One region of the Streptomyces sp. 11-1-2 genome, then DNA from elsewhere that is predicted to be linked to it. Evidence: riboswitches for the same ligand, from Rfam matches in the RefSeq annotation. Region 1 holds a riboswitch; each other region holds the start of a gene.
What was found. Region 1 has a riboswitch for cyclic di-AMP ahead of CGL27_RS20880 (transglycosylase family protein). Riboswitches for the same ligand answer to the same signal wherever they lie in the genome.
Positions count from the first base shown of each region.

Region 2: another riboswitch for cyclic di-AMP. It lies ahead of CGL27_RS26225 (M23 family metallopeptidase); the one in region 1 lies ahead of CGL27_RS20880 (transglycosylase family protein).
Region 3: another riboswitch for cyclic di-AMP. It lies ahead of CGL27_RS21705 (NlpC/P60 family protein); the one in region 1 lies ahead of CGL27_RS20880 (transglycosylase family protein).

Region 1 is NZ_CP022545.1:5,012,175-5,015,440, reverse strand. Features, by position in the region: gene CGL27_RS20890 (cytochrome P450) at 1-299, shown strand, start outside; gene CGL27_RS20885 (transglycosylase family protein) at 446-1,453, shown strand; cyclic di-AMP (ydaO/yuaA leader) riboswitch at 1,709-1,876, shown strand; gene CGL27_RS20880 (transglycosylase family protein) at 1,884-2,570, shown strand; gene eno (phosphopyruvate hydratase) at 2,823-3,266, shown strand, end outside.
Region 2 is NZ_CP022545.1:6,169,411-6,172,676, forward strand. Features, by position in the region: gene CGL27_RS26220 (PP2C family protein-serine/threonine phosphatase) at 1-1,240, shown strand, start outside; cyclic di-AMP (ydaO/yuaA leader) riboswitch at 1,488-1,657, shown strand; gene CGL27_RS26225 (M23 family metallopeptidase) at 1,669-2,859, shown strand; gene CGL27_RS26230 (aldo/keto reductase) at 2,988-3,266, shown strand, end outside.
Region 3 is NZ_CP022545.1:5,196,542-5,199,807, forward strand. Features, by position in the region: gene pcrA (DNA helicase PcrA) at 1-1,268, opposite strand, end outside; cyclic di-AMP (ydaO/yuaA leader) riboswitch at 1,442-1,613, shown strand; gene CGL27_RS21705 (NlpC/P60 family protein) at 1,620-2,780, shown strand; gene CGL27_RS21710 (L,D-transpeptidase) at 2,871-3,266, opposite strand, start outside.

The DNA of each region.
Region 1 (3,266 bases):
GGGAGCCGGTGCTGGTGGTGCTCGCCGCCGCCGACCGGGACCCCGAGCGGTTCGCGGCGCCCGATGTCCTCGACCTCACCCGCCGCGACAACCAGCACCTCGGCTATGGCCACGGCATCCATTACTGTCTCGGCGCCCCGCTCGCCCGGCTGGAGGCGCAGACCGCGATCGCCACCCTGCTGCGGCGCCTGCCCGGACTGCGGCTCGCGGCGGAGCCGGAGGATCTGCGGTGGCGCGGCGGGCTCATCATGCGCGGGCTGCGCACGCTCCCGGTGACCTGGAATTCCGCGGACCACTGAGGCCGCCAAGCCCCGTACGTACGGACATTGGTGACGAATGATCAGCCGTGTGACCGTGGCGTGACCTGGGATACATCGGCTTGTGATGATCGAGTGCCCTCGCTATGTTCACCGGCAACCGAGTTCGCCATAGAGAGGGCAATCGCATGCGTTCCGGTAATGGTCGACACCGTCGCCCCCGTCAGGCTCCGGCCATCATCGTCGCGGCGGGGGTCACGGGAGCGAGCATCGCCCTGCCCCTCTTCGGGGCGTCCGGCGCACAGGCCGCCCAGACCGCCACCTGGGATCAGGTCGCCGAGTGCGAGAGCGGTGGTATGTGGAGCGCCAACGAGGGCAACGGCTTCTACGGCGGACTGCAGCTGACCCTCGACATGTGGAAGGACTACGGCGGCACGGAGTACGCCCCGCGCCCCGACCTGGCCAGCCGCTCCCAGCAGATATCCATCGCCCAGTCGATCCTCGGCGACCGCGGCCCCGACGCCTGGCCGAGCTGTGCGCTGGGCGCCGGGCTCACCGACGGCTCCGGCGCCCCCGATGTGGACCCCGGTGGCACGGCCACCCGGGACCCGGGGGCGGGCCGGGGCGAGGCGGGGGACCGGGAGCGGGACGGCTCCTCCTCCCCGGAGTCGGACCGTTCGGGGGCGTCCGACAGCGCCGGTAAGCCGGATTCGTCCGGATCGACCGAGAAGCCGGAAGCCCCCCACACCTCCAAGTCCCCCGACGGACTGGACGGCTCGGCATCGGATGACCCGACGTCGGGCGGTTCGGCCTCGGATGACCCGGCCTCGGGCGGCTCGGGCGGCTCGGCCTCGGGCGGCTCGAAGGGGTCCTCGGCGGATCCCTCCGCCGACCCCTCGCCCTCCGGCCGCCACCGCGGCTCCCCGGATGCCGGGGAGCGGGCCGAGGACGGCGATTCGGCGGACGGGCAGCCCTCCGGACGCCACGCCTCGCGCGACGCCGCGGACCGCGACCGGAGCCCCGCGGGTGACGATTACACCGTTCGCCCCGGTGACAATCTGTCAGGCATCGCCGAGGACCGGAATGTGTCCCGAGGTTGGGAAGGGCTCTACGAGAGCAACGAGGACCTCATTGGAATCGACCCCGACCTGATCATCCCTGGTCAGCGACTTGACCTCACCATCAGGGAGCAGTGATTCGGGGTGAATTGCCCGATCTGGTTCCGATGAGACATACATCTCGTCACAATTTCCGGGGCGCACCTCGTGTCCGATCTCTCCTCACCCGGCCCTACCTGCGCCGATGTGGGCCGGGTGAGATCAATTACAGCCCCATTCGCTGCCATTGGGGTGTTTGAACGTTCTCGGGAGGTGTGTTTAACGTCTTTCCGCTCGCCACCGCGGGCACCGTCGATCGTCACGCCGAATCCTGCCGGCGGTCGGGGGGAATCCGACGCGTCAGCGCCGAAGGCAGGAGCGGGGGACCCAAGGTAGGTGCCGAGTGGCCTGTGGACACGGGCTCGTCGGCTAGGGGTGAAGCCGGGAGCGATCATCGCGACCGGCCGGGCAACTCACGTCCGAACCCGACAGCTCACCTCGTAGGCGTCGGTGAGGAAACGAACCAACGATGCTGAAGTCCAACGGGAAGCACCGCCGTCCCTCCAAGGCCACCCGTATCGCCGCGCTCACCGGTCTCGCCGGTGCCGCCGTGGCGGCGCCCCTCATCGGGGCGACCTCCGCCTCCGCGGCCACCAGCGCCCAGTGGGACCAGGTCGCGCAGTGCGAGGCCGGTGGCAACTGGTCGATCAACACCGGCAACGGCTACTACGGTGGCCTGCAGTTCTCCAGCTCCACCTGGGCCGCGTACGGCGGCACCGCCTACGCGCCCACCGCGGACAAGGCCAGCAAGGGCCAGCAGATCCAGATAGCCGAGAAGGTCCTCGGCAGCCAGGGCAAGGGCGCCTGGCCGGTCTGCGGCAAGGGTCTGACCTCCGGCGGCAGCCCGTCCGCGCCGTCCGCGCCCTCCGGTTCGCAGGACCAGCCGTCGGCCTCCACCAAGTCGGCCCCGGCCGCCCAGCCTGCCCAGCCGAAGGCCCAGCCGCACACCGCGCCCGAGCGTGCCACGCGTGAGCAGCCCCGTGGCCCGATCAAGAAGGGTGACGGCGAGTACAAGGTCAAGTCCGGCGACACCCTCGGCAAGATCGCCAAGGAGCACCACGTCAAGGGCGGCTGGAAGAAGCTCTTCAAGCTGAACGACGACATCGTGGAGAAGGCCGACCTGATCTACCCGGGCCAGAAGCTGCACCTCGGCTGAGTCACGGTCGCAGCCGCGGCCTGAGGCCGCCGCCCGAGAACCCTGAGACGAGCCCCGGTCGGGCGTGCCGCCCCTATGGCGCGCCCACCGGGGTTCCCTCATTGCCCGATTCACCAGAAATCTGGATATGTGATTCAGAATCTGGCTTTTTGTGTCACGCCCCCGTCTCGTGGGGCGGGCGAACGCGGGGTGCAGCCCTCCCGGCCCGTTAGGCTCGTGCTGCTACCGCTGACCCATACGAAGGAGAACCTCGTGCCGTCCATCGACGTCGTCGTAGCTCGCGAGATCCTCGACTCGCGAGGCAACCCCACGGTCGAGGTCGAGGTCGGCCTCGACGACGGCAGCACCGGCCGTGCCGCCGTTCCGTCCGGCGCCTCCACCGGCGCCTTCGAGGCCCTCGAACTCCGTGACGGCGACAAGAACCGCTACAACGGCAAGGGTGTGGAGAAGGCCGTCCTCGCCGTCATCGAGCAGATCGGCCCCGAGCTGGTCGGCTACGACGCCACCGAGCAGCGTCTGATCGACCAGGCGATGTTCGACCTGGACGCCACCCCGGACAAGTCCTCGCTCGGTGCCAACGCCATCCTCGGCGTCTCCCTCGCGGTCGCGCACGCCGCCTCCGAGGCGTCCGACCTCCCGCTCTTCCGTTACCTCGGCGGCCCGAACGCCCATCTGCTGCCGGTCCCGATGATGAAC
Region 2 (3,266 bases), 1.2 Mb from region 1:
TGGCCCGGCGGAGGATGAGGGCAAGGGGCTGCCGGGCCGCCGGGTGGCCCGCTGGCTTCCCGCCATCCTCCTCCTCGGCGGCGTCAGCTTCGACCTGGCCACCCCGTCCGGCTACACCGCCTCGCCCTTCTTCGCCGCCGCCCCCCTGGTCGCCGCGGCGCTCTTACCGCTGCGCCAGACCGTCATCATGGCCTGCGTCGCCGTCCTCGCGACCTGTCTGCTGGCGGAGTTGCACGGTGTGAAGGACCCGACCCAGGCGGCCACCGAGATCGTCACGGTCGCCACCGTGACCGTGCTGGCGGTGGCGATCAACCGTGTCGTACGCCGCAGCTATCACCGGCTCGCCTCGGCGCGCGGTGTCGCGGAGGCGGCCCAGCGCGCCGTCCTGCCCGCGCCGCCCGCCCGTCTCGCCGGGCTGGAGATCGCCGCGCGCTACGTACCGGCGGAGAAGTACGCGGCGATCGGCGGTGACCTGTACGCGGTCCAGGACACCCCGCACGGCGTACGGCTGATCGTCGGGGACGTACGCGGCAAGGGGCTGCAGGCGGTGGAGGTCGTGGCGATCCTCCTCGGCTGCTTCCGGGAGGCGGCGGAGCAGGAGACGACCCTGGAGGCGCTCGTGGGCCGCCTGGAGCGGGCGCTGCAGCGTGAGGGTGCCCGGCGGGCCGACCTGGAGGTGTTCGAGGGGTTCACGACGGCCGTGGTGGCCGAAATTCCGCGCGGCGATTCCACTCTGCGGCTGATCAACCGCGGCCATCCGGCGCCGCTGCTCATGGCGGAGGACGGCGCGGTGCGTGCCCTGGAGCCGGAGATGTCGGCGCTGCCGGTGGGGATGGGGGAGTTGGCCGGGTGGCCGGACCGGGTGATGGAGCTGGGGTTCGAGGAGGGGGAGACGCTGCTGCTGTTCACGGACGGGGTGACGGAGGCCCGAAACCGCGACGGCGAGTTCTACGACCCGGAGAAGCGGCTGCGCGGCCGCCGCTTCGCCGATCCGCAGGAGCTGCTCGACGCGTTGGTCGCCGATGTCGAGCGCCATACGGACGGCGGGACATCGGACGACATGGCGCTGCTGGCGGTCCGCCGGACCCCGGCCCGCGGGAACGGACGGGGGAACGGGCAGGGCAATGGGGGCAACCGGGGCAATGGGCAGCGGGACGGCCGAGGGAGCGGGCACGACGGCGACGGCGGTGCGAGCCGCGGCGGCCATACGGGGGACAGCGGCGTCCCACACCGTCCGTAGCCGACCGGGTCCATACCGTGCGTAGTCGACCGAGCCCCCTCCGCATAACAATTGCTGCACGATCGGTCCGCACGCGTTTTTGCGAACCTTTGGCCAGTGCTTTGATTCGCCCTCTTTTGTCCCCTCTTGAGCGCTAAGTTCATGCCAAAGGTGCGCGGATTCCTCAGAACAGCTTGGAATCACATCGCGCTCTCTATTAACGTTCGATAACGCAGCGCGGTCGTCACAACCGTCGCAAGGGCGGCACCGTGCGCCGTCGCCGAATCCCGTACGCACACTGGCAGTACCGCACCACCAGCAGCACCAAGGGAACCGGGGAACCAACACCTTGGGGTGAATCGGGTCGAACCTGACCCGTAGGAGACCTTCCTGCTCCGAACCCGTCAGCTAACCCGGTAGGCGAGAAGGAAGGAAAGGAGTGCGCCTCCGTGGCGTCCAACAGGTCTGCCCTGGACGAGGCCCCGTATCGCACACGGGGAGGCGGTTTGGGGACCGCCACCGCCTACGGCCCCGGCTTTGACGCCGGCGGCGGGATGAGCTCCGGGGACGGCCACTTCGCCCCCGACGATCGGTACCTGGACGCGAATGGGGACGCGTTCGAGGGCCCGGGTGCCGGATTCGAGACCGAGCCCTGGGAGGAGTGGAACCCCACCGAGGAGTCCATCGCTCCCGTACGCGGCCGGCACCGCGTGGCCAAGCAGCGGGGCGGGACCATGGCGCGCAGCGGCGCCGTCCTCGGGGTCGGCGTGATCGCCGCGGTCGGCGCGGGCGGTATGGCCAGCGCCAAGGACCGTCCCAAGCCGCCCATTTCCATGCCGGATCTCGGCCACGTCGCCGATGAGGTCAAAGCCAGCCTGCCCGCCGCCAAGGACCTGCCAGGCATCGGCTCCTGGACGTCGGACGACAGCAGCGGCCCGCAGACGGCCGCCGCCCCCCTCTCCCAGGCCGGCCTCACCAGCGAGGACGAGCAGCGCGGCACCACCGACGCGGGCGAGGCGCTCCGCGCCCGCATCCTCCAGCAGGCCGAGAACCAGCAGAACGCGGCGGACGAGGACAGCCGCACCGCCGCGGCGAAGGCCGCCGCGGACAAGGCGTCCGACCAGGCCGCGGAGGTGGCCGCCCAGCGGAAGGCCAAGGCAGAGGCGGAGAAGAAGGCCGCCGAGCAGCGGGCGAAGGAGGCGGCGGAGAAGAAGGCCGCGGCCGAGCGCCAGGCCAGGCTCGCCGCCGCGTACACCCTCCCGGTCGGCTCGTACACCCTGACCGCGAGCTTCGGCCAGGCTGGCGACATCTGGTCGGCCGACCACACCGGCCAGGACTTCGCCGCCCCGACCGGCACCCCGGCCAAGGCGGTGCACGGCGGCACCATCACCCAGGCGGGCTGGGCCGGTTCGTACGGCTACCGCATCGTGCTGACCCTCAGCGACGGCACCGAGATCTGGTACTGCCACCTGTCCTCGATGGTCGTCACCTCGGGCAAGGTGACGGCGGGCGACGTCATCGGCCGCGTCGGCGCCACCGGCAATGTGACCGGCCCGCACCTCCACCTCGAGGTCCGGCCGGGCGGCGGCTCGCCGATCGACCCGATGCCCTGGCTGCGCCAGCACGGGATGAACCCCTGATACTCCGGCGGCTCTGGCGCTCTCTCCCCCCTTGACGCCAGGGCCGCCGGTTTACGTCCCGACGGGGCTACGTCCCGACGGGGCCGCCCCCAGGAACAACCCCGCCCAGCCACCTGTTGTAAAAACGTATGGCTGACAACACACAGAAGATCGGCGATCTGTCCGTCTTCCCCTTCTCCCTCGGCGGGAACGTCTTCGGCTGGACCGCCAACGAGGCCGAGTCCTTCCGGGTGCTCGACGCCTTCGTGGCGGCGGGCGGCAATTTCATCGACACCGCCGATGTCTACTCCGCGTGGGTGCCGGGCAACGAGGGTGGCGAGTCCGAGACCGTCCTCGGCAACTGGTTCGCCTCCCGGGGCAACCGCTCCGACGTCGTACTCGCCACCAAGGTGGGCGCCGGCTACCCG
Region 3 (3,266 bases), 180 kb from region 1:
TCACCGGCCTTGGCGTCGCCCGCGTCCGTGAGCCGGTCGATCTCGTCGGCGACGAACTGGGCCTCGTCGTGCTCGGTGTCGGCCACATAGCCGGTGATCTCGGTCCCGGCGCCGGCCTCGGTCCACAGGTTCTTCGGGCGGCGGTTCTCATTGCGCTCGATGACCGCGTTGGCCGCGCTCAGGATGGTCTGGGTGGAGCGGTAGTTCTGCTCGAGGAGGATCGTCCGCGCGGTGGGGTAGTCCTCCTCGAACTGGAGGATGTTGCGGATCGTGGCGCCCCGGAAGGCGTAGATCGACTGGTCGGCGTCGCCCACCACGCACAGCTCGGCGGCCGCGGTCTCCTCGGTGTCCGTGCCCACCAGCTCGCGCACGAGGGTGTACTGCGCGTGGTTGGTGTCCTGGTACTCGTCCACCAGGACGTGCCGGAAGCGGCGGCGGTAGTGCTCGGCCACCTCCGGGAACGCCTGGAGCAGATTGACCGTGGTCATGATGATGTCGTCGAAGTCCAGTGCGTTGGCCTCGCGCAGCCTCGCCTGGTACATCGCGTACGCCTCGGCCAGCGTCTTCTCAAAACCGTCCGTGGCCTGTCCGGCGAAGGTCTCCTCGTCGATCAGCTCGTTCTTCAGGTTGGAGATCTTGGCGCTGAAGGACTTCGGCGGGAACCGCTTGGGGTCGAGATCCAGATCCCGGCAGACCAGCGACATCAGCCGCTTGGAGTCGGCGGCGTCGTAGATCGAGAACGACGAGGTGAAGCCGAGCTTCTTCGACTCGCGGCGCAAGATGCGGACGCAGGCGCTGTGGAAGGTGGAGACCCACATGGCGTTCGCCCGCGGGCCGACGAGCTCCTCCACCCGCTCCTTCATCTCGCCCGCCGCCTTGTTGGTGAAGGTGATGGCGAGGATCTGGCCGGGGTGCGTGCCGCGGGCGCCGAGCAGATAGGCGATGCGGTGGGTGAGCACCCGGGTCTTGCCGGAGCCGGCACCCGCGACGATCAGCAGCGGCGAGCCGGTGTGCTCAACGGCGGCTCTCTGCTGCTCGTTCAACCCCTCGAGCAGGGCGGACGGGTCCACGACGGGCCGCGCGGCGCCGTCCCGGTAGTGGGCCTCCCGGGGCACGGGCGCGTCGAAGCCGCCGCTGAAGAGGTGATGCGGCACGTCCTCGGCACCATCGGGGCCGGGGTGCGCCGAATCCTCGGGCGGCGGTGGTGGCTCCTCGTTCGAAGGAAGCCCGAGGTCCGCCAGGAAGTTGTCGTCAAAGAGGCTGCTCATCGCTCCCCGAGTCTAGGCCGCCCCACTGACAGCCGATGCCCGAACATCACGAAACGGTTTCGGGCAAAACGGTCACCAGTCTTCACAGGAGCCCCACGTGTTGACTACCGTCCTGCGTCAGGCGGCCCGGAAGATCCGTCGGCGAACCACGTCGGCACGGGCGGCCTCCGCCGAGTCCGGCACCGCCGTAAGGCGCCCGGAGCCGGGGACCCGACAACGCGACACCGGGGTGAATCGGCCCGAAGCGGCGTGGCACGGAAGTGCCGCCCGGACACGGCCGTAGGGCAACCTTCCGTACCGCCCGAACCCGACAGCTAACCCGGTAGGCGGTCCACGGAAGGAGCGCCTCCCTTGGCGTCGCACCGCAAGCCGCGGAGCCGAATACCGGCCCCGCTCACCGGTCACGGCCGCCGTACGGCCGTCGGGTTCACCACGGCCGCCCTCGCATCCGTCACCCTCCTCTCCCAGACGGCCAACGCCGCGCCGGGCGACGACCCCAAACCGGCCACCCAGTCGATCGACAAGGTCAAGGAGAAGGTCGACACCCTCTATCACCAGGCGGAGAGCGCCACCCAGCGCTACAACGCCGCCAAGGAGCGCGCCGATCAGCAGCGGGGCAAGGTCGACAAGCTGCTGGACTCCGTCGCCCAGCGCACCGAGAAGCTCAACGAGGCGCGACGCACGCTCGGCGCCTACGCCACCGCCCAGTACCGCGACGGCGGAATGGCCCGCTCCGCCGCGACCCTGCTGTTCTCCAACGATCCGCAGGACGTCTTCGACCAGTCGCATCTGATCGACCGGCTGACCGGTCGGCAGAAGCAGGCCGTCGACGACTTCCAGAAGCAGCAGGCGAGCGCCGCCAAGGAGCGCGGTAAGGCCAGCGAGAGCCTCGCCTCGCTGACCGCGTCGCAGAAGCAGCTGAAGACCCAGAAGAAGACCGTCCAGGACAAGCTGACCGAGGCCCGGCGGCTGCTGGCGAATCTGACCGCCAAGGAGAAGGCGCGGCTGGCGGCGATCGAGAAGAAGAAGGCGGAAGAGGCCCGCCGTAAGGCGGCCGCGCTCGCCGAGAAGCAGCGGCAGGAGGCCGCGCGCAAGAAGCAGCAGGAGCAGCAGAACGGAGACAGCGGCTCCGGTTCGACGGCGCCCTCGACCCCCGCCAACAGCTCCAAGGCGGCCCAGGCCATCGCCTTCGCGAAGTCGCAGCTCGGCAAGCCGTATGTCTGGGGCGCGACCGGCCCCAGCTCCTTCGACTGCTCAGGGCTGACGCAGGCGGCCTGGAAGACGGCCGGGATCTCGCTGCCGCGCACCACCTGGGACCAGGTGAAGGCCGGTACGCGCGTCTCGACGTCCGAACTCCAGCCGGGCGATCTGGTCTTCTTCTACGACGACATCAGCCATGTCGGCCTCTACATCGGCGACGGGATGATGATCCACGCGCCGAAGCCGGGCGATGTGGTGAAGAAGGCGCCGATCACCGAGATGCCGATCTACGGGAGCGTGCGGCCCGCGTAGGACGCGGGGCCGTACAGGCCCTTGGCGTGCCGCTGCCCGGGGCCGGAGCCCCGGGCAGCGGCATCGTCACGTCATCGGCTCATGTGCCGTTCACGTGCCGGGCTTGCGCCCGTAGACGTACACATCGTCGCCGTTCTTCAGCAGGCTCCAGTACTTCTTGGCCTCGCCCGTGCGCATGTTGACGCAGCCGTGGGAGCCGGGCGGGGACCATACGCTCCCGGCGATCGAGTGGAACGCCTGACCGCCGTCGAAGAACTGGCTGTAGGGCATGGCGACCTTGTAGAGCGTCGACCAGTGGTCGATGTTCCGCCAGTAGATCTTCTTCAGCCCGGTGCGGGTCTCGAAGCCGTTCCGCCCGGACCGCACCGGCACCGGCCCGTAGACCAGCCGGGAGCCGTCCTGGATCCAGCTGAGCTGCCGGGTGAGGTCGACGCAGGCGATGCGGCCCTTGTTGGTCGGGCACTTCTTCGCCGCGTTCGGGTTGTG